Thalassobaculum sp. OXR-137: one gene and its partner. The protein of the gene in region 1 interacts with the protein of each later gene in a pairwise test. Links are inferred from orthologs where the notes say so. Each region holds a gene or a part of one and is shown in the gene's direction. Other genes may lie near its edges. The genes, in order: T8K17_RS20300 and lepA.

What was found.
Region 2: the proteins of T8K17_RS20300 (region 1) and lepA interact in binary tests that used the Escherichia coli proteins (3 or more experiments, as listed by UniProt). The link is inferred for Thalassobaculum sp. OXR-137 from one-to-one orthologs.

Annotation. Positions count from the first base shown.
Region 1 is NZ_CP139715.1:4,350,391-4,365,927, forward strand. Bases 7,858-10,835 are described here. They hold T8K17_RS20300 (CorA family divalent cation transporter), read left to right. Parts: upstream 7,858-8,860; coding sequence 8,861-9,811; downstream 9,812-10,835. Other genes in these bases: T8K17_RS20290 (AMP nucleosidase), read right to left, coding at 7,858-8,256; T8K17_RS20295 (CinA family protein), read left to right, coding at 8,357-8,851; T8K17_RS20305 (2-hydroxyacid dehydrogenase), read right to left, coding at 9,979-10,835. Also shown: T8K17_RS20260 (phytanoyl-CoA dioxygenase family protein), read left to right, coding at 1-756; T8K17_RS20265 (PAS domain-containing protein), read right to left, coding at 767-1,267; T8K17_RS20270 (chemotaxis protein CheW), read left to right, coding at 1,506-4,256; T8K17_RS20275 (3-hydroxyacyl-CoA dehydrogenase), read left to right, coding at 4,419-5,363; T8K17_RS20280 (thioesterase family protein), read left to right, coding at 5,371-5,871; T8K17_RS20285 (SDR family NAD(P)-dependent oxidoreductase), read left to right, coding at 5,882-6,670; more of T8K17_RS20290, read right to left, coding at 6,787-7,857; more of T8K17_RS20305, read right to left, coding at 10,836-10,944; T8K17_RS20310 (TauD/TfdA dioxygenase family protein), read left to right, coding at 11,002-11,856; T8K17_RS20315 (PepSY domain-containing protein), read left to right, coding at 12,001-12,264; T8K17_RS20320 (cytochrome b/b6 domain-containing protein), read left to right, coding at 12,264-12,875; T8K17_RS20325 (helix-turn-helix transcriptional regulator), read left to right, coding at 12,872-13,462; T8K17_RS20330 (hypothetical protein), read right to left, coding at 13,431-13,652; T8K17_RS20335 (response regulator), read right to left, coding at 13,788-14,183; T8K17_RS20340 (ATP-binding protein), read right to left, coding at 14,203-15,537. UniProt on the Escherichia coli protein: Zinc transporter. Acts as a Zn(2+):proton symporter, which likely mediates zinc ion uptake. Purified ZntB reconstituted in liposomes also binds and transports Cd(2+), Ni(2+) and Co(2+).
Region 2 is NZ_CP139715.1:2,112,529-2,127,982, forward strand. The notes cover bases 6,961-9,855. They hold lepA (translation elongation factor 4), read left to right. Parts: upstream 6,961-7,454; coding sequence 7,455-9,257; downstream 9,258-9,855. Other genes in these bases: T8K17_RS09935 (phytanoyl-CoA dioxygenase family protein), read right to left, coding at 6,961-7,274; T8K17_RS09945 (iron ABC transporter permease), read right to left, coding at 9,434-9,855. Also shown: T8K17_RS09900 (TetR/AcrR family transcriptional regulator), read left to right, coding at 1-631; T8K17_RS09905 (VOC family protein), read left to right, coding at 628-1,608; T8K17_RS09910 (protoglobin domain-containing protein), read left to right, coding at 1,949-2,761; istA (IS21 family transposase), read left to right, coding at 2,899-4,167; IS21-like element helper ATPase IstB, read left to right, coding at 4,164-5,036; T8K17_RS09925 (methyl-accepting chemotaxis protein), read left to right, coding at 5,091-5,642; T8K17_RS09930 (aldolase), read right to left, coding at 5,666-6,439; more of T8K17_RS09935, read right to left, coding at 6,453-6,960; more of T8K17_RS09945, read right to left, coding at 9,856-11,068; T8K17_RS09950 (NAD(P)/FAD-dependent oxidoreductase), read left to right, coding at 11,236-12,549; T8K17_RS09955 (hypothetical protein), read right to left, coding at 12,712-13,314; T8K17_RS09960 (gamma-glutamyltransferase), read left to right, coding at 13,549-15,120; T8K17_RS09965 (hypothetical protein), read right to left, coding at 15,154-15,454. UniProt on the Escherichia coli protein: Required for accurate and efficient protein synthesis under certain stress conditions. May act as a fidelity factor of the translation reaction, by catalyzing a one-codon backward translocation of tRNAs on improperly translocated ribosomes.

The DNA of each region.
Region 1 (15,537 bases):
GCCGAGATCGCCCAATACCACGACAAAGGTTACGTGTTCCCTAACTATCGGCTGCCGCAGGAGACGCTGCAGGCGATCCGGGATGACCATGACCGCCTGCTGTCGCGCCATCCGGAGTTTCGCGACAACTGCCCGGATCTGCTGACCTTCGACAGCGGCTTCCTGAACTATGCGCGCGATCCGGCGATCCTCGACATGGTCGCCCAGCTCATCGGCCCCGACATCGCCCTGTGGAACATGAGCTTCTTCGCCAAACCGGCCCTGAACGGCAAACGGACCCCCTGGCACCAGGACGGGGCCTACTGGCCGATCCGGCCGCTGGCCACCTGTACCGTCTGGATCGCCGTGGACGACGCCACGCCGGAGAACGGCTGCATGCGCTTCATCCCCGGCTCCCACAAGTCGAAGGATCTGGCGAAACACGACCTGAAGAAGGACCCCTCGGCCACCCTCAGCCAGGAACTGGCCGCCGGGACGTTCGACGAATCGGAAGCGGTCGACGTCGCCCTGGAAGCGGGACAGATCTCGCTGCACGACGTCTACCTCTACCATGGCTCGGAGGCGAACGCGTCCGCCAAGCCGCGCCGCGGGATGACCCTGCGGCTGATGCCGACGAGTTCGTTCTACGATCGCGAGCTTGCGCGCAAGGCGGCGGCCGAACGCGGCGACTACGATCAGTCGGTGCGCACCCTGTTCCTGCTGCGGGGCGAGGACCGCTCGGGGCGCAACGACTTCCGTGTGCGCCCCCTCGCCTGAGGCCGACCGTTCAGATCGTGGCACGTGGCCGGGGCCTCCGCTCCGTGAACTCGAGGATGATGAGCAGCATCGACACGGTCGTTCCGTCCGTCGACAGCGGGAGGATCAGCCGCTCGATGTCGTAGAGCTGGTCGCCCAGGCTGCGGTACCAGTGATCGGAACACACCGGGCGCGCGAGCGCGGCGGCCTCGGCGTATTCCCGAAGGATCTCGCCCCGGGCCTCGCCCAGATCGACCTCGTCCAGGAACCGGCCGGTGTAGTCGTGGCCGAACATATTGACGATCCACGTCCCCATCAGCCTGACCTTCAGCCGGCCGTCCGGGGGCAGGACGTCGACCAGAATCAGGTACGGCAGAAGGATCGGGATATCGAGCGGATCGATATCGGCGCGTGCCGGCATGGACCGCCCGCAGCATTTGCCATGCCAATAGTCGTAGAGCTGTCGGATCAGGGGTGACCGGGCCTCGGCAATCGGCTTGACCGTGTTGTCGACGCGGCCCCAGTCACTCATCCGCGCAGCCTCCCCGCGGAGACGCCCTCGGCCTTCCAAGGCAACCGGACACAGTCCACCGAAATCCCTCCATCGTCCCTCCCCGACGGCTCCCGTCTCTTCCCAGCCTTCAATCATATGACAAAGAAAACAGGATATCTCAAATCTAGGTCGCCGGGTGGTCCTGCGTTAACCTTTTCTTTGAACTCTAGTGTCAAACAGGTAATGCGTTTGCGTGCCACGACAGGGGTCAGAAGACATGGATGAGCTGCTGAGCGAATTCCTCACCGAGACGGCGGAAGGACTCGCCGAACTCGACGTTGAAATCGTCAAGCTGGAGCAGAACCCGAACGACGCGGGTCTGATCGCCAGCATTTTCCGGATCGTGCACACGATCAAGGGAACCTGCGGCTTCATCGGCCTGCCGCGACTCGAGACCGTCGCCCACGCGGCGGAGAACGTGCTCGGCAAGTACCGGGACAAGGAGCTGGAGGTCACCCCGACCTCGGTCACCGTCATCCTGGCGTCGCTCGACCGGATCAAGAGCATCCTGGCCCATATCGAGCAGACCGAGCAGGAGCCGGAAGGCAGCGACGAGGACCTGATCGAGCAGCTGAACGAGCTGGCCGAGGGCCGCACTCCCACTGCCGCGCCGGCCGCCCCTGCCGCGCCGGCCGCCGCCGTGGCCAATGACCCCGAGGCCGCCGCCGACGCTACCATGGAGACCCTGGCCGACGCGGATCTCGACGCCCCGATCCCCGGTGGGGACGTGATCGGCACCCGGCCGGGCGAAGTTCCCCTGGACGAACTGGAGCGCGCCTTCATGGAAGCGCCCGGCCCCGAGGAGACCCCGGCGGCCGCCGAGTTCGAGCCCGAGCTGCCGGCCGCCCCGCCGTCGGTCCCGGCCATCGCCGAAAAGGCTCCGGAGACCTCTTCCGCCACCGCCGAGGCGATGCCGATCGCCGAGAGCAAGGCCGCCTCGCAGAACATCCGCGTGAACGTGGATCTGCTCGAGAACCTGATGACCATGGTTTCCGAGCTTGTGCTGACGCGCAACCAGCTCCTGCAGATCGCCCGCAGCAACGGCCGCGAGATCGAAGGCTTCAGCGTTCCGCTGCAGCGCCTGAGCCAGGTGACCTCCGAGCTGCAGGAAGGCGTCATGAAGACGCGCATGCAGCCAATCGGCAATGCCTGGTCGAAGCTGCCGCGGATCGTGCGCGACCTGGCGCACGAACTGAACAAGAAGATCGAGCTGGTCATGCAGGGCGCGGACACCGAGCTCGACCGCCAGGTCCTTGAGATGATCAAGGACCCGCTCACCCACATGGTGCGCAACTCCGCCGATCACGGCGTCGAGGACCCGGCCACCCGCCTCGCCTTCGGCAAGTCGGAGACCGGCCATATCCGCCTGAACGCCTATCACGAGGGCGGTCACATCATCATCGAGATCGCCGACGACGGTAAGGGAATCGACCCGGAGAAGATCCGCGCCAAGGCGATCGAGAAGAACGTGGTCGGCTCGGCCGACGCGGCCAACATGTCGGATCAGCAGATCCTGCAGCTGATCTTCAAGGCGGGCTTCTCCACCGCGGAGAAGATCACCAGCGTGTCCGGCCGCGGCGTCGGCATGGACGTGGTGAAGACCAACATCGAGAAGATCGGCGGCACCGTCGACCTCACCAGCCAGGTGGGCAAGGGCTCGGTCTTCAAGATCAAGATCCCGCTGACGCTGGCCATCGTCTCGGCCCTGGTCGTCGCCTCCTCCAGCGAGCGCTTCGCCATCCCGCAGCTCTCCGTGCTGGAACTGGTCAAGACCACGACCGACGGTCCGAACCGCATCGAGACGGTGCAGGGCACCCGGGTCATGCGTCTGCGCGACCGCCTGCTGCCGCTGGTCTCCCTGCGGGACCTGCTGCGCCTGGACGAAGGCAAGGACACCGCGGACACCACGGCAGAGACCTTCGTGGTCGTCATGCAGGTCGGCACCTATTCCTTCGGCCTGCTGGTCGACAAGGTGTTCGACACCGAGGAAATCGTGGTCAAGCCGGTCGCCCCGGTCCTCCGCGACCTGACCGTATTCTCCGGTAACACCATCCTCGGCGACGGCTCTGTGATCATGATCCTCGATCCCAACGGCATCGCCCAGGAGACCGGCGAGGTCATCGTCCCGGATCAGGCCGATTACGACGGCAGCGACGAGTTCGACATGTCCCTGGAAGAGCAGACCCTGCTGCTGTTCAAGTCCGGCGACGACGGTCCGAAGGCGGTCCCGCTCTCGCTGGTCGCCCGCATCGAGATGCTCGACCTGAAGACGGTGGAGCATTCCGAAGGCCGGCCGCTCGTGCAGTACCGCGGCTCGCTGATGCCGCTGGTCATCTGCAAGGGTGCCGCTGCCCTGGCCCGCGAAGGCCAGCGCCCCGCCCTCGTCTTCACCGACGACGGCAAGTCGATGGGCCTGGTGGTCGACGAGATCCTCGACGTGGTCGAGGACCGGATCGACGTCACCATCGCCCCGGACGGCGCCGGCATGATGGGTTCGGCGATCATCAAGGACAAGGCGACCGACATCGTCGATGCCGGGTTCTACCTGACCGAGGCCTTCGGCGACTGGTTCCGCCGCTCGCGCCAGGGCAAGGAGAACACCAGCAAGCGCCGTCTGCTGCTGGTCGACGACAGCGCGTTCTTCCGCAACCTGATGACCCCGCTGCTCGCCACCTCCGGCTACAAGGTCGTGCCGGTCGACAGCGCGCAGAAGGCCCTCGACCTGTGCGAGGCTGGAGCGAATTTCGACCTGATCGTCACCGACATCGAGATGCCGGACATGGACGGCTTCACCTTCGCCGAGAAGCTGAAGGAGACCGCCTGGGCCGACACGCCGGTCGTCGCCCTGTCGTCCCGGACGTCCGAACAGGACCTGGAGCGCGGCCATCAGGTCGGCTTCGCGGACTACGTGGCGAAGTCGGACCGCGACGCCCTGCTGGACGCCCTGCCGGAGCTGCTCAAGGAGTAGTCCTGCCAGGCCTCCCGAGGCCCCTCTCCCAACCGATCAATCCGGGCGCCCTTGCGGCGCCCGTTTTGTTTTGCGGCACCGGTCGACGGACCTTCCCGGTGCGGTGGCCCGGCGGCTAGACTGCGCGCCACCATCACGAAGAAACGCATCTGAGGGAACGTCATGCCCGAGACCTTCGCGGTTGCCGGGGCCGGCCTGATCGGCCGGGCCTGGGCCATCGTCTTCGCCCGCGCCGGCCATTCCGTGCGCCTATGGGACGGCAACCCCGAGGCGCTTGCCGCCTCGCTGCCGCTGCTGCGCGCCAATCTGGACGACCTGGAAGCCCAGGGCCTGATCGACAGTGCCGCGAACGTGGCGGCCCGGGTCACCGCGGTCGACACGCTCGGCGACGCGCTGGACGGCGCGCGCTGGATGCAGGAATGCATCGCCGAGACCGTGGAGGCCAAAGAGGGGCTGTTCGAGGAGGCCGACCGCTATGCCGAGCCGGACGCGATCCTCGCCTCATCCTCCTCCTCGATCACCGCGTCGAAATACACCGAGGCCCTGCCCGGCCGGCTGCGCTGCCTGGTCGCCCATCCGGTAAACCCGCCCTATCTCGTCCCGCTGGTCGAGCTCTGCCCCGCCCCCTGGACCGATCCCGCCGTGATCCAGCGCGCCCGCCAGGTCATGGACTCCGTCGGCATGGTGCCGGTGGCGGTGAACAAGGAGGTGGAGGGCTTCGTCCTCAACCGCCTGCAGGGCGCCCTCCTGGCCGAGGCCTTCAAGCTTGTGGCCGACGGGGTGATCTCCACCGACGACCTGGACAAGACGGTGAAGGACGGGCTCGGCCTGCGCTGGTCCTTCATGGGTCCGTTCGAGACCATCGACCTGAACGCCCCAGGCGGCATCGCCGACTACTGCGGACGCTACGGTCCGTTCTACGAGCGGCTGCAGGCCGAACAGGCCGAAGTCCGGGTCTGGGACGCGGACACGGTGAAGCGGATGGAGAGCGAGCGGCGCAAGCTGCTGGGTGCGGACGATCTCGGCAGCCGTCAGGTTTGGCGCGACCGGCGCCTGATGGCCCTGCTGAAGCACAAGCAGGCCGCCACCGACGACTTCGGCGGCTGACGCAGCGATGGACGACGCCCTGGACACCTCGCCGGCGGCCGTGCGCCGCCGGCTGACGATCTTCGACGCCGACCGCGCGGCCTACGGCATTCCCGAGGACTGGCAGTCCGGCATGGCCCGGCTGGTGGAATGGTCCGACGTGGACGCCTTCGCCCATGCCAACCACACGGCGTTTCTGCTGTGGTTCGAGGCGGCGCGGAACCTGTATCTGGAATCGATCGGCATCCCGCGCCACGCGGTCGACAAGCCTGGGCCGGTGATGATGACCCTCACCACCCGCTACCTGAAGCCGCTGGCCTATCACGACCCGGTCTTCGTCACCGCCAGGGTGAAGTCGATGCGCCGCACCTCCTTCGTCATGGAGTATGCCGCCTGGGGCAAGGACGGCTGTGCCTGCACCTGCGAGGCGCTGCTGGTGCTGATGATCAACGCCACCGGCGAAAAGGTGGCGATCCCCGACGACGTGCGCGCGGCGATCCGCGCCCTCGACGCGCCGGAAGAGCAGTGAGGGCCCCCGCATGACCGACGCTCCCCAGACCGCCCCTCAAACCCACATCGGCCGGGTGGCCGTCGTCACCGGCGGCGGCTCCGGCATCGGCCGGGCGATCGCCGAGGCGCTGGCCGCCGCCGGCGCCCTGGTCGCCGTGCTCGACGCCAACGGCAACGCGGCGGAGGAAACGGCGGGCGCCCTCGCCGGCGCGGGCCACAAGGCCATGGCCGTGACCTGCGACGTCGCCCGCTGGGAGGATGTGGAGGCCGCCGCGCGCGAGGTGGAAGCCGGGCTCGGCGTGGCGGAGATCCTGGTCAACAATGCCGGCATCTCGCCCAAGCACGCGGGCAAGCCGGCGCCGACCCTGGAGATGGACCCGGCGGAATGGGCCCATGTGCTGTCGGTGAACCTGACCGGCGCGTTCCACGGGGTCCGGGCCTTCGGGCCGGGCATGGTGGCGCGCGGCTGGGGCTCGATCGTCAACCAGTCCTCGGTCTCGGCCAAGCGGCATCTGACCTTCGTCGGCGTGCACTACCCGGCGAGCAAGGCCGGGCTGATCGGCATGACCAAACAGCTCGCCGGCGAGCTCGGGCCGTCGAACATCAACGTGAACGCCCTGGCGCCGGGCCGGATCGAGACCCCGCTGATGCGCGGGGTCGATCCGGCGGTGAACGAGGCGGCGCGGCTGGACACCCCGATGCGCCGGCTGGGGCAGCCGGAGGACGTGGCGTCGGCGGCGCTGTACCTGACCTCGGAGGCCGGGCATTTCGTGACCGGCCAGGTGCTGGACGTGGCCGGCGGCTGGATGATGTCCTGACGCAAGTCAGGATCAAGCCGCTCCCAGCCCCACCCTACCCGTCATCCCGGACAACCCCGGGCTCGACCCGGGGCTGTCCGGGATGACGGGCGTGTGGACGCTTATGGGAACGCGCCCTACTGCAGCGGCACCTCGTTGAAGCTCCGCAGCTTGCGGGAGTGCAGTTTCTCCGGCGGCAACCCGCGCAGGATCTCCATGGCGCGGAAGCCGATGTCCAGGTGCTGGGCCACCTGGCGGCGGTAGAAGTCGTCTGCCATGCCCGGGAGCTTCAGCTCGCCATGCAGCGGCTTGTCCGACACGCAGAGCAGCGTCCCGTAGGGCACCCGCATGCGGAAGCCGTTGGCCGCCACCGTCGCACTCTCCATGTCCAGGGCGATCGCCCGCGACAGGCTGAGCGCGCGGTCCGGCTCGCGCTGGTCGCGCAGTTCCCAGTTCCGGTTGTCAGTGGAGGCGACTGTGCCGGTGCGCATGATCCGCTTCACCCCGATCGCGTCGAGCCCGGTGATGTCGGCCACCGCCTGTTCCAGGGCGAGCTGCACCTCGGCCAGGGCCGGGATCGGGACCCACACCGGCAGGTCGGCGTCGAGCACGTGATCGTCGCGGTGATAGGCATGGGCCAGCACGTAGTCGCCCAGCCGCTGCATGTTCCGCAGCCCCGCGCAGTGGCCCAGCATCAGCCAGACGTTGGGGCGCAGCACGGCCACATGGTCGGTGATCGTCTTCGCGTTGGACGGGCCGACGCCGATATTGACCATGGTGATGCCCTGATGCCCGTCGCGCACCAGATGGTAGGCCGGCATCTGCGGCGCGCGGGAGGCGGGCGCCCCCAGAGCCGTGCCGTCCGGCCGGAGCACCCGGTCGCCCGGCTCCACGAAGGCGGTGTAGCCGCTGCCCTTCTGCTGCACCAGCTCCTCGGCCCGCTGGATGAAGCCGTCGATATAGACTTGGTAGTTGGTGAACAGGACGTAGTTCTGGAAATGCTCCGCCGAGGTGCCGCAATAGTGCCGCAGGCGGTGCAGCGAGTAGTCGACCCGCGGGGCGGTGAACAGCGCCAGGGGCAGCGCCCCGCTCGGCGTGTGATCGACCTCTCCGTTGACGATGCAGTCGTCCATCACCCGCAGGGACGGCATGTCGAAATGCCGCTTCAGCCGGGACATCGCCGCCCCGTCGAAGCCGTCGCCGACCTTCATGCCGTCGGGAAAGGCGAAGGGCAGCGGGATCGGCAGATCGGACAGCCCGACCTCCAGCGGCCGGCGGTGGTTTTCCAGGATGGCGCCGACCTGCTTGGTCAGGTGTGTCTTGAACAGGTCGATGCGGGTGAAGGTCCCCTCGTAGACCCCGGCCTCGTCGGCGAAGCCGAAGGCGCCGGTGGAGAGCGGGCCGACGTCGTCGTCGGTCACCGTCAGGCGCACCATGGGATAGGTGGCCCGCACCCGGCCCTGCATGGTGCCGGCCTCGAAGCTGTGGAACGCCGCCTGCAGCCGCTCGGTCTCGGCGCGATAGAGCCGGTCCAGTTCCTCCACCACGCCCTCGGCGGAGTCGAAGGCCCGCATCCGCGCTGCTGCCGGGTCGCCGCTGGAGCTCATCGCATCCTCCCTGCGCTTGCCCGTCGCCATATTCCTGCCGCGCGGGTAGCATTGCCTGATCATAGAGATAGCGCGATTCCAGACGCAACGGGAGGACAGGATGGGCGAGTTGGGCAGGCTTGGCGAGACGGCGGGCCGGCTGCTGCGGGCACGGGGCGAGACCATCGCCGTGGCCGAGTCCTCCAGCGGCGGACTGATCTCCTCCTGCCTGCTGGCGGTACCGGGAGCCTCGACCTATTTCGTCGCCGGCGGGGTGATCTACACCCACAAGGCCCGCGAAATGTTCACCGATATCGAGTTCAAGCAGCATCCGGGCATGCGCTCCTCCTCCGAGCCCTATGCCGCTTTGCTGGCCGAGACCATGCGGCGGCGGATGGAGACCACCTGGGGCCTGGCGGAGACCGGGGCGGCCGGGCCGCAGGGCAACCGCTATGGCGATGCCGCCGGCCATACCTGCATCGCGCTTTCCGGCCCGGTGACCCGGGTCTTCACCCTCGAGACCGCCAGCCGGGATCGCGAGGCGAACATGTGGCGGTTCACCGAGGCGGCGCTGGACGCGCTGGTGGAAGCGCTCGACCAGCCGATGACCGCCTGAGCGTCGCCCATGACCGCCCTGCTGCGCGCCTACGATATCACGCCCGACGGCCGCGCCACTCCCCTGGGTGCCGACGACCTCGCCCGGCCAGTGCCCGAGGGGGCCTGGCGCTGGGTGAACCTGCTGCGCACCGAGGCCGATGTGGCCGAGATACTGACCACCCTCGGCCTGCCCGACGCGGCGATCGAGGCCTTGCTGGTGGAGGAGACCCGGCCGCGCGCCTGGAACGTGGGCGGCCGCACCCTGATGGTGCTGCGCGGCGTGAACCTGAACGAGGAGGTCGGCGATCACCCGCTGATCGCCCTGCGCATGAGCGTGTCGGAGCGCAAGGTCGTGACCTGCCGCAAGTTCCGCTTCCGCGCGTTGGAGGATCTGGTGAACCGCTGCGCGGCGGGGACCGCGCCGCCCTCCCCGGCCGCCTTCGTCACCGACCTGATCGAGGGCCTGTCGAACCGGTTCGACGCGAGGATCATCGAACTGGACAACCGGCTGGAGGCGATCGATACGGCGACCGGACCAAACCGCGAGGACGACCTCGCCGCCCTGCGCCGGGACCTGCTGCCGCTCGGCCGGTTCATGACGCCCCAGCGCGAGGCGCTGAGCCGGCTCGGCCACATCGCCCAGGGCTGGACGACGCCGGAAGATCTGGCAGCCATCGCCGATTGCGAGAACGAGTTCGTGCGCCAGATCGAGCATCTGCGAGAGATCGAGAGCCAGGCCGCCCTGCTGCGCGACGATCTGGCGGCGGAGACGGCGGCCACCCAGGCGCGCCACACCTACCTGATCACCATCCTGGCCGCGTTGTTCGTGCCGCTGAGCTTCATCACCGGCCTGCTCGGCATGAACGTGGCCGGCATCCCGGGGGCGGACACGCCCTATGCGTTCCTGCTGGTGCTGCTGCTGATGGGCGGCAGCTTCCTCGCCGGCATCGGTCTGCTGAAATGGCGGGGCTGGATTTAGGGCGGTATCTCCCTCGTTCTCCTTCCATCCTCCCCTCTCTCTCTCCGACTTCCTGGACGCGCCAGCGATCCAGGATCGTGTCCCGAACCCTTGCACCAGAATCCTGGATCAACCGGCCTGCCGGCCGGCCGTCCAGGAAGTCGGCTAGAGCTAGGTAAGGAGGAACCTCACAACTCGATCTTGTTCTCCAGGCTGTCGCCGCCGGCGAAGCGGACGGCGTTGGCGAACATCTCGCGGAATTTGCGGCGCATGATGTCCTGGGTGCCCGGCGCGTTGTGCGGGGTGAGGACCACGTTGCGGAACTTGGCGAAGGGCGACGGCCCAACCACCGGCTCGATCTCGAATACGTCGAGGCCCGCGCCGCCCAGATGCCCGCTTTCCAGCGCCTCCAGCAGGGCCGGCTCGGCCACCACCGGACCGCGGGCGCAGTTGATCAGGATCGCCCCCGGCTTCATCGCCGCGAATTGCGGCTTGTCGATCATGTGATGGGACAGCTCGGTCAGCGGCAGGTGCAGCGTGATGAAGTCGCTGGTGGAGATCAGCTCCTCGAAGCTCACCCGGGTGACCCGCAGGTCGTGCTCCACCGCCGGGTCCATGTCCAGCAGGTCGTGATAGACCACGTCGCAGTCGAACGGGACCAGGCGCTTGGCCACCTGCTTGCCGATCCGGCCGAGGCCGACGATGCCCACCCGCGAGCCGCCGAGACCCCGAGCCTCCGCCCGGAAGGTGTTGGAATGCCAACGCCCGGCCCGCAGCTCGCTGTCCTGGAACGCGAGCCGACGGCCGGTCGCCAGCATCATCATCAGCGCGTGCTCGGCCACGCCCTCGGGCGTGCCGCCGGGTGTGATCGCCAGCGGGATCTGCCGGTCGCGGATCGCCTTGGTCGCCACCGTGTCGTGGTACCCCACCCCCTGGTGCAGCACGAGACGCAGCTTCGGCGCGGCGGCCACGTCCGCCTCGGTCAGACGCCGGGCGCCGACCATGATGACCTCCGCCTCCGCCAGCTTCGCCGCCAGCTCCGCCGGGTCGTCGCTGTCGAGGTAATCTACGGTGAAACCCTCGGGTTTCTCGCCCTCGATCAAAGACCGCAGCTTGTCGTCGGCGGGCACGAAGTAGAGGATGCGGGAAGTCATAAAGCGTCTCCGGAGTAAGGGGATGCGCGATCCTATCGAGGAAAAGGGAGAATTGTCATGACCCTGTCTTTGCGGCGCCTGAACCCGGTGATCGGGACGGAGATCAGCGGCATTCAGGTCACGCGCGACCTGGGCGACAATGCGTTCGGCGAGCTGTATCAGGCCTGGCTCGACAGCGGCGGGCTGCTGGTCCTGCGCGACCAGGAGCTCGAACCGGAGGACCAGATCGCCTTCTCGCAGCGCTTCGGCGAGCTGGACCCGCTGAAGGGCCAGACGGTGGAGCCCTACCTGCTGCCGGGCCATCCGGAGATCTACCGGGTCTCCAACAAGGTCAAGGACGGCCAGAAGCTCGGCCGGCAGCGCGCCGGCACCTACTGGCATTCCGACAACAGCCACAAGGAGCGCGCCGCCAAGTGCTCGCTGCTCTACGGCATCGAGGTGCCGGAATATGGCGGCGACACCCAGTTCGCGGCGATGACCAAGGCCTGGGACGAGCTGTCCCCGACCTTCCAGAAGATGATCGAGGGCCTGCGCTGCGTGCACGATTTCGAGAAGGCCAAGTCCGGCAGCTTCAAGAACGAGACCGTCACCGACAGTCACCTGCAGGCCACCCCGGCGCTCAGCCACCCGCTGGTCCGCACCCACCCCGAGACCGGCCGCAAGTGCCTGTTTCTCAATGCCGGCGTGGTGACCCATATCGAGGGCATGTCGGTGGAGGAGAGCCAGCCGATCCTCGACTACCTCTACAAGCACTGCACCCGGCCGGAATTCGTCTACCGCCACCAGTGGCGCAAGGGCGACCTGTTGGTCTGGGACAACCGCTCGACCATGCACTACGCCGTGGCAGATTACGACGGCGTCGGCGACCGCTACATGCACCGCACCACGGTGTTCGGCGACCGCCCGGTCTGACCGAAACCCGCGCTGCCGGCGCGTAAGCGCGCGCTTACGCGGGCGCCTTTACGCGCCGGTGCGATGGCGGAGCGGCGTTCGGAAGGACAGCTTGGCGGGACCGACACAAGGCGTGTCTGCCCGTACCCAAGCTGGAGAAAACCGATGATCCGAACCGCCCTTCTGGCCGCCCTCTTCGCCGCCGTCATCACCACCGCCGGCCTCGCCTCCGACCTGACCCCCGGCACCGTCCTGGGCACGACACCGGAAGCGGCCGCCGCCGCCCTCACCAAGGCGGGCTACACCGTGCAGAAGCAGGAGCGCGAGCACGGCCGCATCGAGATCAAGGCGACCCGCGACGGCAAGCGCTACGAGATCAAGGTGGACGAGACCACCGGTGCCGTAACCGCCATCGAGCTCGACGACTGATGGCCGCCGCCGAACCCATCGCGGCATCGGGTCCCGTCTGGGACCCGATCGTCCGCATCACCCATTGGACCGTGGCCGCCGCCATCGTCATCAACGGCCTGATCGACGAGGGCGGATCGACCCTGCATATCTGGATCGGCTATGGCGCGCTGGCCATGCTGGTTCTGCGCCTGCTCTGGGGATTCATCGGACCGGTGGAGGCGCGCTTCTCCTCCTTCCCGTTCAGCATCTCCGGCGCGGTCGATCACCTGACCAACGTCTTCACCGGCCACCACAAGACCCACCGCTCGCATAATCCGGCGGGCAGCGTCATGGTCTATGCACTCTGGGGCATGCTGACCGTGACTGCCGCGACCGGCGTGATCCTGGAAACCGAGCCTTTCCCGACCGAGCACCGGCAGGAGGTCTCCGTCCAGATCGACAGCCACGAGGACGGGGAGGAGAACGAGTTGGAGGAGATCGTCGAGGAGACCCACGAGATCGCCGCCAACCTGCTGCTGATCCTGGCCGCCCTGCACGTCGCCGGCGTGGCGGTGGAACAGCGGCTTTCCGGCCGGAACTTGGTTCGTGGCATGATACGCGGCCAGTCGACCCGCCGGAGCGCCGAGTGACGCCAGCCGAAGAGATGCATCAACGACCGCCGGACCGCCCGGCGGTCTTGAAGTCCGCCCCGGGGCGGCGGGCCCTGGTGCTCGCCGGCCTGCTGGTGCTGCAGACGCTGTGCACGGTGTTCTTCGTCGCCGACGTGGCCGGCGACCTGCTGCTGGACGGCCCGGACCTGCACACGGTGTTCGAGGCGGCAGTCTCGGCGGCGCTGGGCCTGGGCGTCATCTTCACCGGGCTGGAGATGCGCCGGACGCTGGAGCGCTCGCGCCGGGCCGAAGCGGCGGTTTCCGTCGCCTCCGGTGCCTTCGGGGAGCTGATCGCCGGCTATTTCGAGCGCTGGCGGTTGACCCCGGCCGAATCCGACGTGGCGCTGTTCGCGTTGAAGGGGTTCGACGTCGCGGAGATCGCCGATCTGCGCGGATCGGCGGCCGGGACCGTGCGCGCCCAGCTCACCCGGGTCTACGCCAAGGCCGGCGTGTCGAACCGCGCGCAGCTTCTCGCGGTTTTCACCGACGATCTGCTGGCCGGCGCGCTGCCGGGGCTGGACCGGCGATCCGCCGTCAGTTCGGCGCCCGACGAGGGGCCGGCGTAACGGCCGCCACCTCCTCGATCCGCTCGCATTTGACGGTGACCTCGCCGAGTGTGAACGAGCCGTAGGAGCGCTCGAGCGCACCGCCTCCGACCAGATAGCCCAGCCGCTCGCAGGCTTCTTTGTTTTCCAGCGTGGCCACGTTCGTCCGATAGGCGCAGACGTCACCGTTGAGCGAACACACCACGATCATTGCCAAGTGCCACATGAGGAAAAGCGTGCGCGCACACGGTGCGCACGTCAAGCGCACTTTGTGCGCTTCATGGCGATTTCATTACAGACAGACCGCGATGGTATCCACAAGCCGCCCAGGCGCTCCAGCCGGCAGCTACATCCGGAACAGCAGCTCGACCTTCTTCTTCAGCGCCTCGGGGGAGAAGGGTTTGACGACATAGGCATCGACATCGAGTTCCCGGGCCTGCAGCACCGCATCGGTCTGCTTGCGGCCGGTCAGCATGATGAACTTCAGGGGCTGGTGATACATGCGGACGTAGCGCAGCAGCTCGATGCCGGAGATGGTCGGCATGTTCCAGTCGGAGATCACGAGCTGGAAGGTACCGCGCTGGCTGTCCAGCGCCTTCACCGCCTCGGCGCCGTCGCGGCAGTAGACGATATCGGTGATGCCGGCGAGGCGCAGCGCGCCGCGGGCAAGCTTGCTGGCCATCTCCTCGTCCTCGGCGAGGAGGACCCGCAGGCCCGAAAAATCGCGTCCCAACTCCGTCATGCGGTTCTATCCGTCCTTGCTAAGCGTCTTCGGTGACCGAGACGTGGCGCAGATGGCCGGCCAGCAGCGCCTGTCCTTCCGCGATCAGCGATGGCAGACGATCGCTCGCCGCACCCGCACTGCCGGTATCGCCCGCCTCGGCGTCCCGTTCAATCCCTTCCGCGAGGCGCCACACCGCGCGCAGACCGATCGCCCCGGCCCCGCTCTTGAGCTTGTGTGCGGCATCTGCCCAGGCGGCGCGGTCTCCTGCGGCTCGTGCGGCGGCGATTGCCGCCAGCGCGTCCAGGGCGGTTCCGTCGAAATCCCGCGCCATTTCCCCGGCGAAATCGGGGCCGAGCTGATCGGCCAGCCGGTCGATCAGGATCGGCTCGAAAGGGGCATCGCCGCGCTCCAGAACAGCGGCGGCATCGTCTTCGTCCTCTTCCTCGCCGAAACTATCGAAGAGGTCGTCTCCCTCCTCCGACGCCTCCGCTCCGCCGGTCACGGCAGCCAGAGTGCGGGTCAGGACGCGCGGGTCGATCGGCTTGGGCACGGCGGCGTTCATGCCGGCCTCCAGGCAGGCGCGGATCTCGTGATCCATCGCCCCGGCGGTCGCCGCGACGATCGGCACGGCCGCCGCAGGACCCGCCAGCGCCCGGATCGCCCGCGTGGCCTCCAATCCTCCCATCTGCGGCATGTGCAGGTCCATCAGCACCACGTCGAACCTGCCGTCGCGCACGGCCTCCACCGCCGCCAGGCCGGTTTCCACGATGGTCACGCTGTGCCCGTCGCGACCGAGCAGTCCCCGCGCCACCTGTTGGTTCACGACATTGTCCTCGGCCACCAGGACAGTGAGCCGGCGCAGCGCAATCGGCGCTTCCGCCGCCGCCTCGTCCACCGCCACGCCTTCCGGCAGGTCGATCTCGACCCGGAAGATGGAGCCCTCGCCCACGGCGCTGGTCACCGTCAGGCTGCCGCCCATGCGGCCGACGATCCGTTTGGCGATGGACAGGCCGAGGCCGGTGCCGCCGAATTTGCGGGCGACCGAGGCGTCGGCCTGGGCGAAGTCGCGGAACAATCGCCCCTGGGTCTCGGAATCCATGCCGATGCCGGTATCGATCACCGACAGCACGACGCGCCCGCCCTCCCCGCGCCCCGCGACCAGCCGGACCGAGCCGCTTTCGGTGAACTTCACCGCATTGCCCACAAGATTGAGCAGCACCTGGCGCAGACGGCCCGGATCGCCGACCAGATATCGCGGCACATCCTCGGAAATCTCCGCCGACAGGGTGAGCCCGCGTTCCGAGGCGCGACCCTGCATGAGCGATACCGCCCCCCGAATCACCCGATGCAGGTCGAAATCCACCGCCTCCAG
Region 2 (15,454 bases), 2.2 Mb from region 1 along the record:
CAGGCCCACCGCCGGAACGCCGAGTGCCCGCGACAAGCTGCTCGACGCCGCCCTGTCGGTGATCCGCGCCAAGGGCTATTCGGCCACGAGCGTCGACGAACTCTGCGCCGAGGCCGGCGTAACGAAGGGCGCCTTCTTCCATCACTTCAAGAGCAAGGACGGGCTGGCGGTCGCCGCGGCCGAGCACTGGTCCGAGGTGACCGGCGACCTGTTCGCCTCCGCCGCCTATCATGACCATGCGGATCCGCTGGACCGGGTCCTCGGCTACCTCCGGTTCCGCCGGGCGCTGATCGCCGGCGAGGTCAGCGAGTTCACCTGCCTTGTCGGCACGATGGTGCAGGAAGCCTACGACGCTCATCCCGACATCGCGGCCGCCTGCGGACGCAGCATCTTCTCTCACGCCCGCACCCTGGAGAGCGATATCGCCGCGGCGATGGCCGACCGGGGTGTCGCCGGGACCGATTGGACCGCCGCAAGCCTCGCCCTGCATACCCAGGCGGTGCTCCAGGGCGCCTTCATCCTGGCCAAGGCCGGCGGCGGCGGCGGCGTCGCTGTCGAGCAGGTCGACCACCTCTATCGCTACATCACGCTCCTGTTCGGAGCCTCCGGGAACAAGGAACCGAGGACATGACCGTGCCTGTTCAGAAGCCCGACGACCTCACCCTCGTCATCGACCGCGTCCTCGACGCCCCCCGCTCGGCCGTCTGGCGTTGCTGGAGCGAGCCGGACCTGATGATGCAGTGGTATTGCCCCAAGCCCTGGCAGGTCACCGCCGCCGAGATGGATCTGTACCCGGGCGGCCGGTTCAACACGGTGATGGAAGGACCGGACGGCGAGCGGTTCGACAATGTGGGCTCGTTCCTGAAGGTCGAACCGGGCCGCCATCTCACCTTCACCGACGCCTATACCGAAGGCTTCGTGCCCTCGGGCAAACATTTCATGACGGGCTTTCTGACCCTGGAGGAAGCGGAGGGAGGCCGGACGCGCATGATCTGGGGCGCCCGCCATTCCTCGGTCGAGACTGTGCAGCAGCATCTGGAGATGGGATTCGAGGCGGGCTGGAACGCGGCAGCCGACCAGCTCGAGGCGCTGGCCGCATCGCTGCCCGTGCCGATCGGTGCCGACCTGCTGTTCACCTCCAAGGCGCGCACCTGCCTGTTTCTGCCCGAAGGCGCGTTGGAGGCTGCGGAGTTCTACATCTCCCTGCTGCCGGACAGCCGGATCGAGCAGGTCTATCGGCCCGATCCCAACGGGCCGCCGCTGGTGGTCGAGTTCACCCTCGGCGGCACGCCTTACATGACGATGAACGGCTGTCCGGCGACCACGCCGTCCCATGCGGTGTCGATCTCCGTCCTGACCGAGGATCAGGCCGAGACCGACCGGCTCTGGGCCGCGCTGTCGGCGGATGGCGGGGAGGGCGGCCAGTGTGGCTGGATCGTCGATAGGTTCGGGATCCACTGGCAGATCGTGCCGAAGGCGCTGCCCCGGCTGATGCATGCCGCAGACCCCGAGGCGGCGGGCCGCGTAATGGAGGCGTTGATGGGTATGGGCAAGATCGACGTGGCCGGGTTGCAGGTCGCGTTCCTGGGGCACCGCGCGGCCGGTTGAGCGGGGGCCGGTCTCCTTGCGCTACGGGGCGTCATACGGAATTTGCGAAAAATTTCCCGGTGCGCCTTAACATGTGTCGTTGAAGCAAGTGGCAAGAACCGGCTGCTCCAGGCGCCGGTTGGCCCTTCTCCGCGGGAGAAACGCTCACGAATTACACGCGGTCAAAGATGTAAGTCCCTATCACAAAAGATAATTTCTCGAGTTTTCGCGATGACTTCTCGGATCCGATACTAGAGAGCATGGTTAACAAGCAATTAATTATAACATTAAAGGTATTTTAATCAGTAACCCCCAATTATCTCCTACGTCGGAACCACCGCTTTGGATCATGGGGGAAGCTATGAGCGCTGATCTACGGGCCCATGTTGACTTTATCGAGCTGTCATCTGGTGAGAGAAAGCTCCTGGCAGAGTTCTTTCCTGTGGTCGAACAGCACCTTCCGGGAATTCTCACCCGCTTCTACGAAAAGCTCGGCGGCATTCCCCATCTGTCGGCCATGTTCGACTCCGCCGCTCGGCAGAAGCATGCCGCCACGGCCCAGGCGTCGCATTGGAAGCGCATGTTCACCGCCGGCGACAACCAGGACTATTTCGACTCGGTTCAGCGGATCGGCGAGGTTCACAACACGCTCGGCCTGGAGACCTCCTGGTACATCGACGGGTATACCCGTATCACGGCGGAACTCCACCGACTGGCGATCACCCATTCCCTGACCGGCTTCTCCATGAAGGCGGCCGGGGAGCGCGCGGGCAACCTGGTCGCGGCTTTGGACAAGGTGATCCTGCTGGACATCAACCTGGTGATCGGCGTGTATCTGGAGGCCAAGGAGCGGGATCACCGCAAGCGGCTGTCCCAGCTCTCCACCCAGTTCGACGACTCCATCGGCAAGCTCACCCAGTCGCTGTCCTCGGCGGCGGAGGCCATGGGCCGGACTGCGGCCGGACTGACCGGAGAGGCCGATGCCACCCGCAACGCATCGTCGATGGCCGTCTCCCGCGCCTCCGACATGAGCGTCAACGTTCAGACGATCTCCAGTGCCATGGAGGAGATGAGCGCCACCATCGCCGAAATCTCCCAGCAGGCGAACGGTGCCGTAAGGGAAATGCGCGGCGCGTCGGAACTGGCCTCGAACGCGACCGACACCGTCTGTTGATACCGGAGTGAATCTCCCCAGAACCGCCGTTTGAAAATTCCCCAGTTGGCGTGTCGCCGGTCATCCGGGGCGCGCCCCGGATGACCGGCGGCGGCGAGTTGCCGATGCTCCTCTCGGTCGGCGAGAGGAGTTCGGCGGTGATCAAACTGGGAGAGATGCTCATGATCTTGGAACTGCATCGGCAGGGGCTGTCTATATCGGCGATCGCACGGGAGAGCGGGTTCGACCGCAAGACCGTTCGTCGCTACATCGAGCGCGGCCTGGAGCCACCGAGCTATGGCCCACGCAGGCCACGGTCACGTCTGCTGGATCCGTACACCCCCTATCTGCGCGAACGCGTGATGACGTGGCCTGGCCTGACCGGCGCCCGGCTGCTGCGAGAATTGCGGGACCTCGGCTATAGCGGCGGCTATACGGCGGTGACGGATTATCTGCGTGATATCCGTCCCGCGCCGACACCGGGTTATGAGATCCGCTTCGAGACACCTCCCGGTCAGCAAGGACAGGTCGACTTTGCTCAGTTCCAGGTGGTGTTCACCGATGAGCCGGAACAGCCGCGGATCGTGTGGCTGTTCTCGCTGGTCCTGGGGCATAGCCGCCTGATCTGGGCACGGTTCGTCGCCCATCAGGACCTAGCGACAGTGCTGCGCTGCCACGTCGCCGCCTTCGACGCGATCGGCGGCGTGCCACGCGAGCTTCTCTACGACCGCATGAAGACGGCGGTGATCGGCGAAGCTGCTGACGGGGAGCCGCGCGGCATCGTCTACAACAGGGCCCTTGTGGATCTGGCCCGCCACTATGGCTTCCACCCGCGCGCGTGCCAGCCCTACCGGGCCAAGACCAAGGGCAAGGTCGAGCGGCCGTTCCGATACATCCGCGAGGACTTCTTCTTGGCCCGTTCGTTCCGCAACCTGGACGATCTGAACGAGCAGCTGCGGCGCTGGCTGGACAGTGTCGCCAATCCCAGGGTGCATGCCACAACCCGGCGGGTCGTGAACGAGGCGTTCGCCGAGGAGAAGCCGCACCTGCTGGTTCTGCCTCTGGCGCCGTTCCGCTCCGTACTACGTCTGGAGCGACGGATCTCCCGGGAAGGGATGGTAAGCGTCGGTGGCAACTTCTACAGCGTTCCGGATGCCACCCGGCGGCGCACGGTCGAGGTGCACACGCTCGCCCAGGAGATCAGGATCTTCGAGGACGGCACGTTGATCGCGACCCATCCGGTCCTGGAAGGCCGCCACCAGCGCCGGGTGGCTCCTGGACACCGAAAAGGAGGGGGCTCCACAGGACGAAGACGTGGAGCCGACGGAGATGTGGTCGTCAGCCGAACCGGCGACGTGGTCGCTCAGCGCTCCCTGGAGTTCTACGACGCTGTCGCTCGCCGTCTTGCCCGGGAGTGCCGGTCATGAGCGCTCCAGGTGATCTGACCCCGTCGACCCTGGAGCGGATCCGCCACGATCTGGTCGGTCTGAAAATGCCACGCGCCCTGGAAGCCCTCGATCAGGTCGTGCGCCGCCTCGAGCACGGGGAGATCGGTGCTCTGGAGGCCATCGACATGCTGCTCGCCGAGGAACTGACCCTGCGCGAGAACAGCCGCATCAAGACGGCCCTGCGCATGGGCCGACTGGCGACCATCAAGACGCTCTCAGGGTTCGACTTCTCCTTCCAGCCGTCGCTCGACCGCGATCGTATCCTCACCCTCGCACAACTCGGCTTTATCGGTCGCTGCGAGGTCGTCCACTTCCTCGGCCCGCCCGGCACCGGCAAGAGCCATCTGGCCATCGCCCTCGGCGTCGAGGCGGTGAAGGCAGGGCGCAGTGTCTACTTTTGCACACTCGCCGACCTGCTCGGGCAACTCGCCCGCGCCGAGCGCGAGGGACGGCTGACGGAACGCATACGCTTCTTCTGTCGACCGGCTCTGCTGATCGTTGACGAGATCGGCTACCTGCCCGTCGTTCCTGGGGGTGGCAACCTGTTCTTCCAGCTGGTCAACGCCCGATACGAGCGTGGTGCGATGGTCCTGACCTCCAACCGCGGCTTTGCCGAATGGGGCGAGGTGTTCGGAGACCCGGTCGTCGCCACCGCACTCCTCGACCGCCTGCTGCATCATGCTCTGGTCATCCAGATCGAAGGCTCCAGCTACCGGTTGCGCCAGCACGCCGACCTCATGCCCGAGCACGTCCGCTCCAAGGCTACCATCACACCGCCGACCCCAGCACCGCTACGACGGCCAAGGGGACGGCCGCCCAAAAACGACCACATCACCGCGACAACCTGACCGGCGAAACTGGGGAAATTTACTTCGGCGCTTCTGGGGAAATTACGGGCGGCATTGACAACCGTCGGCGATCTCGCCACCGTCACCACCGAGATTTCCAATGTCCTGAGCCTGATCCGCGACATCGCCGACCAGACCAATCTGCTGGCGCTGAACGCGACGATCGAAGCGGCGCGGGCGGGGGATGCCGGCAAGGGCTTCGCGGTGGTCGCCGGCGAAGTGAAGAGCCTTGCCAAGCAGACCGGCGACGCGACGGTGGAGATCACCTCCCTGGTCGACCGCATCCAGCAGGCCTCCGGCCAGAGCTGCGAGATCGTCGCCTCGATCTCCGAGACCATCGGCCGGATGGAGGAGATGGCCCAGGCCATCGCCGGCGCCGTCGAGCAGCAGAACGCGGCGACGGGCGAGATCACCCAGAACGTCGCCCAGGCGACCCAGGGCACCCAGGAAGTCTCCCGGCTTGCCGAGGACGTCCAGAACACCGCCGACCGCACCTCGGATGCCGCCGCCTCCGTGACCAGCGCCGCCGACGGACTGATGGCCGACATCAAGTCGCTGACCGAGCAGTCGTCCGCCTTCGTCGGCAAGATCAGCGCGATGAACTGACCCCCTCCGGCTACGGGGCGATCTTACGCCCTGTAGCCGGGCTCCTCGCGGTCCAGCATCCGGCGCAGCGCTGTGAAGTGGCGATCCGCCACCGCCTTGCGCTCGGTCTCCATCTGACCCATCACCCGGGCCCTGACATTGTCGCCGATCTTCCGGAGGGTGCCGCCGGTCGACTTGGCGTGCACCTGAAACATGCAGGCGCGCTCCAGGTAGTACAGGTCGTTGAAGGCGTCGGCGACGGTCGGCCCGCTGACCATGACGCCGTGGGAGGCCAGCATCAGGATCGGCTTGCCGTCCATCTGCGCGGCCATCCTGTCGCCTTCCTCGGTCGCCAGCGCCAGACCTTCGTAATCGTCGTCATAGGCGATGCGGTCGTCGAACATCAGCGCGTTCTGCTCCACCATCTCCAGCCGCCCGCCTTCCAGCAGGGTCAGCGCCGTGGCGTAGGGCTGGTGGGTGTGCAGGACCACCGCGGCGTTCGGGTGGTTGATGTGGATGCGCGAGTGGATGCAGAAGGCCGTCGCTTCCACCGTCTCGCGGCCCTCCAGCACCGTGCCGTCCACGTCGCACAGGACCAGGGACGAGGCGGTGATCTCCGACCAGTGCCAGCCGAACGGGTTGATCAGGAACTTATCGCCCTTGATGCTGCCGTCCGGCTCCGGCACGGCGGCCGAGAAGTGGTTGTCGACCCCTTCGTTCAGGCCCATGCGCGCAGCCCAGCGCAGGGCGCAGGCGAGATCGACGCGAAGCTGCTGGACGGTGTCCGCGTACGAGGCGGGTGTGCTCATCTCGTTCATCTTGTTTCCTCCCTTATCCGTGTCCGACCCGGAAATCGTTCCGGCCACAGGCGTCCTTGCCGCGCAGCAGCCAGAGCGGCCGGGTGGTGAAATCGACCAGATTGCCCTTGGCCTGAAGCTCCCGTCCGATCTCCCGGTCGAATTGGGAGGTGGTGGGCATGTATCGGCAGACATAGCCGGCGCGGCGCTTGTCCGACCGGTTCGGCTCGGACCCGTGCACCAGATAGACGTCGTGCAGGGACAGCTGACCGGCCTCCAGCACGAAATCGACCGCGTCTGCCTCGTCGTATTCGTCGGGCGAGAGGACCTGGTTCAGGGCCAGCTCGTCGCTGTCGTCCTGGGCGTGTGCACGCAGACGCTGCTGCTTGTGGGAGCCGGGAATGACGCGCAGGCACCCGTTCTCCGGCGTGGCGTCGTCCAGCGCGATCCAGGCGGAGCAGGTGGCGAGCGGCCGGATCGGCCAGTACTCGCCGTCCTGGTGCCACGGCACCCGCTTGCCGGTCCCCGGCGGCTTGCCGAACACCGTGGTGCCCCACAGGGCGATGTCCGGCCCGATGAGCTGCTCGACCATGTCCAGCACCTCCGGGATGCGGGCATGGTCCAGCCACACGCCGGAGCCCTTCAGCCCCTGCACCCCGCCCGAGGGGATATGCGGACAGATCATGTTGTCGGAGCCGACGCCGGGATTCGCGGCCTTCAGCGCCTCGAAATCGGCGCGCATCCGGTCCAGGGTGGCCGGCGGCAGACGCCAGTTGGGGATGACGAAGCCCTGGTCGTGATACTGCGCGACCTCGGCGTCGGACAGCAGGTGCGAGGCGGAAGCCTGGACGTTCATGGCAGCGTTTCCTCTTTTTTTGCCATGCTAGGCCCGCAACCCGACCGGGTGAAGAGGCTGACGACATCGCCTTGAATCGTGCCGTGGCGGTGACGCTATTGCCGCGCCGCAAAACAGAGCGATTTTTGCTATGGTGACGCCACTACCCAACCCCCACGATTTCGGGCATAACCCCGCGCTATGACGAGTGATCTCTCCCATATCCGCAACTTTGCGATCATCGCCCATATCGACCACGGCAAGTCGACGCTTGCCGATCGGCTGATTCAGATGTGTGGCGGCCTGACCGATCGCGAGATGAAGCAGCAGGTTCTCGACTCGATGGATATCGAGCGGGAACGCGGCATCACCATCAAGGCGCAGACGGTCCGGCTGATCTACGATGCCAAGGACGGCAAGCGCTACACCCTGAACCTGATCGACACGCCGGGTCACGTCGACTTCGCGTATGAGGTCAGCCGGTCGCTCGCGGCCTGCGAGGGCTCGATCCTCGTGGTCGACGCGGCCCAGGGGGTGGAGGCGCAGACGCTGGCCAACGTCTATCAGGCGATCGAGGTCAATCACGAGATCATCCCCGTCCTGAACAAGGTCGACCTCCCCGCCGCCGAGCCGGACCGGGTGAAGGAGCAGATCGAGGACGTGATCGGGCTGGACGCCTCCAACGCGATCATGATCTCGGCCAAGACCGGCCTCGGCGTGGACGAGCTGCTGGAAGCGATCATCGAGCGCCTGCCGCCGCCCAAGGGCGACCGCGAGGCGCCGCTGAAGGCGATGCTGGTCGACAGCTGGTACGACAGCTATCTCGGCGTCACCTGTCTGGTGCGCGTGCATGACGGCGCCCTGAAGAAGGGCCAGCGCATCAAGATGATGCAGGCCGGTGCCCTGCACATGGTCGAGCGGGTCGGCGTGCTGACGCCCAAGGGTCTCGCCGTCGACGAGCTGGGCCCGGGAGAGGTCGGCTTCATCAACGCCTCGATCAAGACCGTGGCCGACACCAATGTCGGCGACACGATCACCGAGGAGAAGCGGCCGACCGCCAAGGCGCTGCCGGGCTTCAAGCCGAGCGTGCCGGTGGTGTTCTGCGGCATGTATCCGGTCGACGCCGCCGATTTCGAGGATCTGCGCGACAGCCTGGAGAAGCTCCGGCTGAACGACGCCAGTTTCCAGTTCGAGGCGGAGACCTCCGCCGCGCTGGGCTTCGGCTTCCGCTGCGGATTCCTCGGCCTGCTGCATCTGGAAATCATCCAGGAGCGGCTGGAGCGCGAGTTCGACCTCGACCTGATCACCACCGCGCCGAGCGTGATCTACAAGATCCACAAGACCGATCGCACGATGATCGAGCTGCACAATCCGGCCGACATGCCGGAGGTGATGAAGATCGATCACATCGAAGAGCCGTGGATCAAGGCGACGATCTTCGTGCCGGACGACTATCTCGGCCCGATCCTGGCGCTGTGCACCGAGCGGCGCGGCGAGCAGATCGAGCTGACCTATGCCGGCAACCGGGCGATGGTGGTCTACCGCCTGCCGCTGAACGAGGTGGTGTTCGACTTCTACGACCGCCTGAAATCGATCAGCCGCGGCTATGCCAGCTTCGACTACCAGATGGACAGCTACTCCGAGAGCGATCTGGTGAAGCTGTCGATCATGGTGAACGCCGAACCGGTGGACGCCCTGTCGATGATCGTGCACCGCTCCCAGGCGGATCCCCGCGGCCGGGCCATGTGCGCGCGGCTGAAGGAACTGATCCCCCGGCAGCTCTTCAAGATCGCCATCCAGGCGGCGATCGGCGGCAAGGTCATCGCCCGCGAGACCGTCAGCGCGATGCGCAAGGACGTCACCGCGAAATGCTACGGCGGCGACATCACCCGTAAGAAGAAGCTTCTGGAGAAGCAGAAGGAAGGCAAGAAGAAGATGCGGCAGTTCGGCCAGGTCGAAATCCCGCAATCCGCCTTCATCGCCGCCCTGAAGATGGACGCCTGACCGGGCGTCCATCTGAGTAGCCGACAACTCCCAAATCCGTCATCCCGGTGGACCCCGGACCTGATCCGGGGGCCGGCCGGGACCCGGCTGCCGGCGTTGGGGCACGGTCCCGACCCGATCCCGGATCAGGTCCGGGATGACAGGGAGGCGGGATGACGGTGAGGGGTGAGAGGCCGCTATCCCCGATGCCCCGCCCGCGACTTGGCGATCTGCCGGCTGAGCAGGATCACCGGCAGCAGCCCGACCGCGACGATGGTCAGCGCCGGGGTGGATGCCTGGGTCAGCCGCTCGTCGGCCGCCAGGTTGTGTGCCTGAACCGCCAGCGTGTCGAAATTGAACGGCCGCAGGATCATCGTCGCCGGCAGTTCCTTCATCACGTCCACGAACACGATCAGCCCGGCGGTCAGCAGGCTGCTGCGCAGCATCGGGAAATGCACCCGCTTCAGGGTCGCCCGCGGCGCATGGCCGAGGACCCGGGCGGCCTGGTCCATGCTGGGGGTGATCTTGGTCAGCCCGGCTTCCGCCGTTTGCAGCGACACCGCCAGGAACCGCACCAGATAGGCATAGACCAGCGCCACGATCGTCCCGGTCACCAGCAGCCCGGTGGACAGGCCGAACAGGCTGCGCGCCGCATCGTCGACGCTGCGGTCGACCACGGAAAACGGGATCAGGATACCGATGGCGATGACCGAACCGGGCACCGCATAGCCGAGCGCCGCGAGACGGGTGAGGATATGGGTCGCCCTGTCTTTCGACAGCCGGTTGGCATAGGCCAGCAGCAGCGAGACCAGCACCGCCAGCAGGGCGGTGATCCCGGCCAGGGTCACGCTGTTCAGCGTCAGGGTGAGGTAGCGGGCGCCGAACATCGTGTGACCGCCGGTCGCCGTCATGTGGATCAGCAGGATCGCCGGAAGCAGGAAGCCGACGAAGACCGGCAGGCCGCAGGCCAGGATCGCGCCGGCCGCCTTCCAGCCGGTCAGCCGGAAGCCGGGCAGGGCCCGGTGGGTGTTTGTCGTGTGGTCGAACCGGCGGCGGCCACGGGAGATCCGCTCCAGCGCGATCACCAGAATGACGAAGGCCAGCAGGCCGGTGGCAAGCTGGGCGGCGGCCACCCGGTCGCCGAAGGAGAAGATCGCCCTGTAGATGCCGGTGGTGAAGGTCTGCACGCCGAAATAGGAGACGGTTCCGTAATCGGCCAGGGTCTCCATCAGCGCCAGGGCGACGCCGGCGACGATGGCCGGCCGGGCCAGCGGCAGGGCAACCCGCAGGAAGGCGCGGGCCGGCGACTGGCCCAGGGTCCGGCTGACCTCGAGCACGCAGACCGACTGCTCGATGAAGGCGGCGCGGGACAGCAGGTAGACATAAGGGAACATGGTCGCCGTCAGCATGACGATGGCGCCGCCCAGCGACCGGACTTCCGGGAACCAGTACGCCCGCGGCCCGAGGTCGAAGGTCTGGCGCAGCAACTCCTGCACGGGTCCGGCATGTTCCAGGAAGTTGGTGTAGGTGTAGGCCAGCACATAGGCCGGGGCGGCCAGCGGCAGCACCAGCGCCCATTCCAGCACCCGACGGCCCGGGAACCGGCACATGGTCACCAGCCAGGCGGTACCGACGCCGATCACCCCGGTGCCGATTGTCACGCCCAGTGCCAGCAGCGCGGTATTGGCGACATAGGTCGGCAGCACCGTATGGACCAGGTGGTCGATCAGGTCCGTGTGGGCCAGCCCGTTCAGGGCCACCGCCAGGATCGGCGTGACGACCAGCGCGCAGATCACCGCGGGGGCCAGAAAGAAGCGGTCGCGAAAGGGCATGCGGTTCCCGTGGCGCGGAACTGTCCTTTACCCCGAAGCCTGTCAGGGTATTTGCGAGACGTTCGCAAAAGACGGTTCCGCCTTATGGCAACCGGTCTCGAAAGTGTCAACTTCTCGCCGCCCGACGGACCGCTTAAGCTCGGTTAAAACTGGCACCGGAGATGGCGATGACGCCGATGGATATCTTTGCCGACGGATTCAAGACCGATCCCTACTGGTGGGATGCCGCCCCGCCGGACGACGAGGGCGACGCTCCGCCGCCGGAGCAGGTCGACGTGGCCATCGTCGGCAGCGGCTATACCGGCATGTCGGCGGCGCTGGAACTGGCGCGTAACGGCGTGAAGGTGGTGATCCTGGAGGCGGAGCGCTTCGGCGAGGGGGCGAGCACCCGCAGCGGCGGCATGATGTCCGGCGGCGTGAATGTCGGCAAAGGCGGCGATATCGAGAAGCAGTTCGGCCGTCAGCGGGTCGACGACATGCTGTCGGAGGCGCGTGACAGCTACGACCACGTGGAGGAGGTGATCCGCCGCGAGAACATCGACTGCTTCTACGCCCGCACCGGCCGCTTCGTCGGCGCCCATACGCCCGCCGCTTTCAAGGCGATGAAAGCCAAGGCCGACGACCTGAACACCTACGCCGAAGCGGGGGCCGCCCTGGTGTCCAGGGAGCGCCAGGTCGATCACGTCAACACCCAGTACTATCACGGCGGCATGACCGTGGACCGGGCCGGCGGGGTGCATCCCTCGCTCTACCACAAGGGTCTGCGGCAGGCCTGCCGGGCCGCCGGCGTCCATCTGTCGGCCCACACAAGGGTGGAAGGCATCGACGGCACGGCCGGCGATCTGACCGTGCGCACCTCCCGCGGACCGGTGCGGGCGAAGGAGGTCGTGCTCGGCACCAACGGCTATACCGGCAAGGCGACCCCCTGGCACCGCCGCCGGGTGATCCCGATCGCCAGCTACATCATCGCCACCGAGCCGCTCGGCAAGGAGCGGGTGAGCGAGCTGTTCCCGGACGGCCGGATGATCGCCGACACCAAGCGGGTGCTCTACTACTTCCGCCCGTCGCCGGACGGTACGCGGGTGGTCTTCGGCGGCCGGGCGAGCTTCCAGGCCCGCACCGCGCTGGAGACCGCGCCGGTGCTGTACCAGTACATGCTGGGCATCTTCCCGCAGCTCGCGGGGGTGAAAATCACCCATGCCTGGAACGGCAACGTCGCCTTCACCTTCGACCGGGTGCCGCATATGGGGGTGGAGAACGGGGTGCACTACGCCATGGGCTGCAACGGCAGCGGCGTGGTGATGATGAGCCATCTCGGCCACCGCACCGCGCTGAAGATCCTGGGCAAGACCAACCGGCCGAGCGCCTTCGACGGCCTGCCCTTCGAGACCCGACCGTTCTACACCGGCGTGCCCTGGTTCCTGCCGACGGTGGGCGCCTGGTACAAGTTCCGCGACTGGATGGACCGGCGGGCGGCGTAGTCTCCGGCGCTACCCAATTCCCCCCACCGTGAACTCCCCGGCCTTGTGCCGGGGCCCACGGTGGGGCGGCTTCAAGGTCGGAGATGGGCCCCAAGCGGCTGTGCGCCCGACGGGTGGGTCCCGGCACAGGGTCGGGAAGTGTGTGAGGAGAAGCCGGATCCCCTACTCCCGGATGCTCCTTGTGTCCGGCGCGCCCGGGTCGAACGGGTTGACCAGGGTACGCTGGCGCTGCTGCTGGCCGGTGTAGAGCGCGTCGCGCTTCTCGGAGAGCTTCTTGGCCAGATACTGCAGGTCGCCCGGCAGCATCTCGTATTCCCGGTTCAGCATGTCCTGCCAGAGGTCGTGGATCTTGCGGATCGACTGGTCGTTCGGCTCCAGCTTGGCGATGTCGTTCTCCACCGACTTGATCCAGTCGAGAGAGTCCTGCCGTGCGCCCTTGGCGTCGCTGATCAGGGTGCGCAGCTTGGAGGCGATCTCCTCGGCCACCGGCGCTTCGAAGGTTCCGCATTCCGGCCACAGGGTGCTCAGATAGGCGATGTCGGCATCCGACAGGGCGTAGAGCGGCTTGCCGAAATAGGTCAGTTCCAGGTTGCGCACCGACATGCCGCCCTGAAGCCGGGCCATGCGCTGCACCGGCGCATTGCCGCCGGGAAGCTTGGCGCAGTCGGGGTTCTTGGGCGCTCCCCGATTGGCCCCGGCGGCCCCGGGCGCGGGGGCCTGTGCCTGGGCGAAGGCGGGTTCGGGCAGCAGCAGGCCTATCAGCAAGGGGCCCGCCGCGAGCGCCGTTCCGATCCGCACGAGGCATTCGGCCCGCCATCGACCCCACCGGGCACCCGATGCAAGGCGAAGGCTGGACAACAGATTCCCGACCGCCATACCGTATCCGCTCCTTTCGGTCCCGCCCGCCGTCTTACCATGTGCTGAGCGCCGCTTCGACGGTCAAGCACCCCCATGACAGCGGATGCGACGGTGGACCCCGCACACAATCAGGAGGGCGGCATGCCCGCGATCTCGCTTCCCGAAACCTCACCCATCGAGACCTGGACCCAGTCCAAGCCGCCCGTGCGCGGGACCAAGGGCGTCGTGGCGTCCCAGAACGTCCAGGCCTCCGAAGTCGGCGCCGCCGTGCTGGCGGCGGGCGGCAATGCCGCCGATGCGGCCGTCGCGACCGCGCTGGCGCTGACCGTGGCCGAGCCGTGGATGAGCGGGTTGGGCGGCGGCGGCTATGCCATCGTCTACGACGCCAAGTCCGGTACCACCCGCTGCATCGATTTCGGCATGCAGTCCGGCAGCAAGCTCGACCCGGCCGATTACGGGCTGGTCAGCGAAACCGAGGGCACGCCGGACATGTTCGGCTGGCCGGCCGTCGTGGAGGACCGCAACCTCCAGGGCTACCACTCCATCGCCCTGCCGGGTTCCTGCGCCGGCTACGCCAAGCTGCTGTCGGAGTTCGGGTCCTGGTCCTGGGCCGACGCGATCTCGCCGGCCGTGACCATGGCCGAGCGCGGCCACCGGCTGACCTGGTGGACCACCCTGAACGTGGCCTCGGAAATCTCCTGGCTGCGGCAGTACGAGACTTCGGCCTCGGTCTGGCTGCCGGGCGGCGAGGCGCCGGTGATCTCCGATCACACCAACCGCGGCATGCCCATGGGCAACTTCGCCGACACCCTGAAGCGTCTGCGCGATGCCGGGCCGGAGGATTTCTACACCGGCGAGATCGCCAAGGCGCTGGTCGCCGACCTGCAGGCCGGCGGCTCGCGGATCACGGCGGAGGATATGGCCAGCTACGAGGCCAAACTGCTGGAGCCGATCAAGCGCACCCGCAAGGGCACCGAGTACAATCTGGCGCCGGGCTATACCGCCGGGCCGACCTTCGCCGGTGCTCTGTCGCGCCTGCCGGAGTTCAGCGGCAAGATCGACGCCGCCGCCTACAAGGCCCATGCCGAGGCGCTGATCGAGTCCTACAAGGTCCGTCTGTCGACCATGGGCCATGCCGGCGACGTGGGCGACCGGAGCTGCACCACCCACCTCTCCGTGCTCGACGCCGAGGGCAACATGGTGGTGATGACCACCACCCTGCTGTCGCGCTTCGGCTCGCGGGTGGTGCTGCCGAAGACCGGCGTGCTGATGAACAACGGCATCAACTGGTTCGATCCGCGCCCCGGCCAGCCGAACTCGCTGGCGCCGGGTCAGAAGGCGCTGTCCAACATGTGCCCGATGCTCGCCACCCGCGACGGCAAGGCCGCCTTCGGCCTGGGCGCGTCGGGCGGGCGCAAGATCATGCCGGCGATCTTCCAGCTCACTTCGTTCATCAACGATTTCGGGATGGACCTGGAAGCCGCCTTCATGCAGCCGCGCATCGACATCAGTCTGATGGACAGGATCGTCGCCGACGACCGGGTGGGTCCGGAGGTGGTCAAGGCGCTGGAGAGCGTGGTCCCGGTGGAACAGGCCAGCACCAGCGCCTTCCCGGGCTCCTGGGCGATCCCTTGCGGCGTGATGGTCACGCCGGAAGGCCCGATCGCCGCGGCCCATGTGTTCGGGCCGCTGAACGCGGCGGTGCCGGCCTAAGGTCTGTGGGGGAGGCGTTGGTCGGGGACCGCCCTAGCCCAGCGCCTCCACATAGGCGAGCATCATCAGGTGATCGGGACGGCGGCCGTCCCGTGCCAGGGGCAGCGCCAGCGCGTCCCAGCGCGCCCGGCCGACCCGCTTCCCGGCCCGCTCCAGGGCGATCTCCTGACGAACCCGCATCGAAGCCCGGGCGTCCATCGCGAGGTCGTAGAGCCGGATGCGCGGAATGGACTGGGCCGGAGACAGCGCATCGCTCAGGAACAACCCCTGGAAATTGCCGCCTTCCACACCGGCGGCGGCGGCGCCGACCGTCCGATAAAGGTAGGAGCGGCCG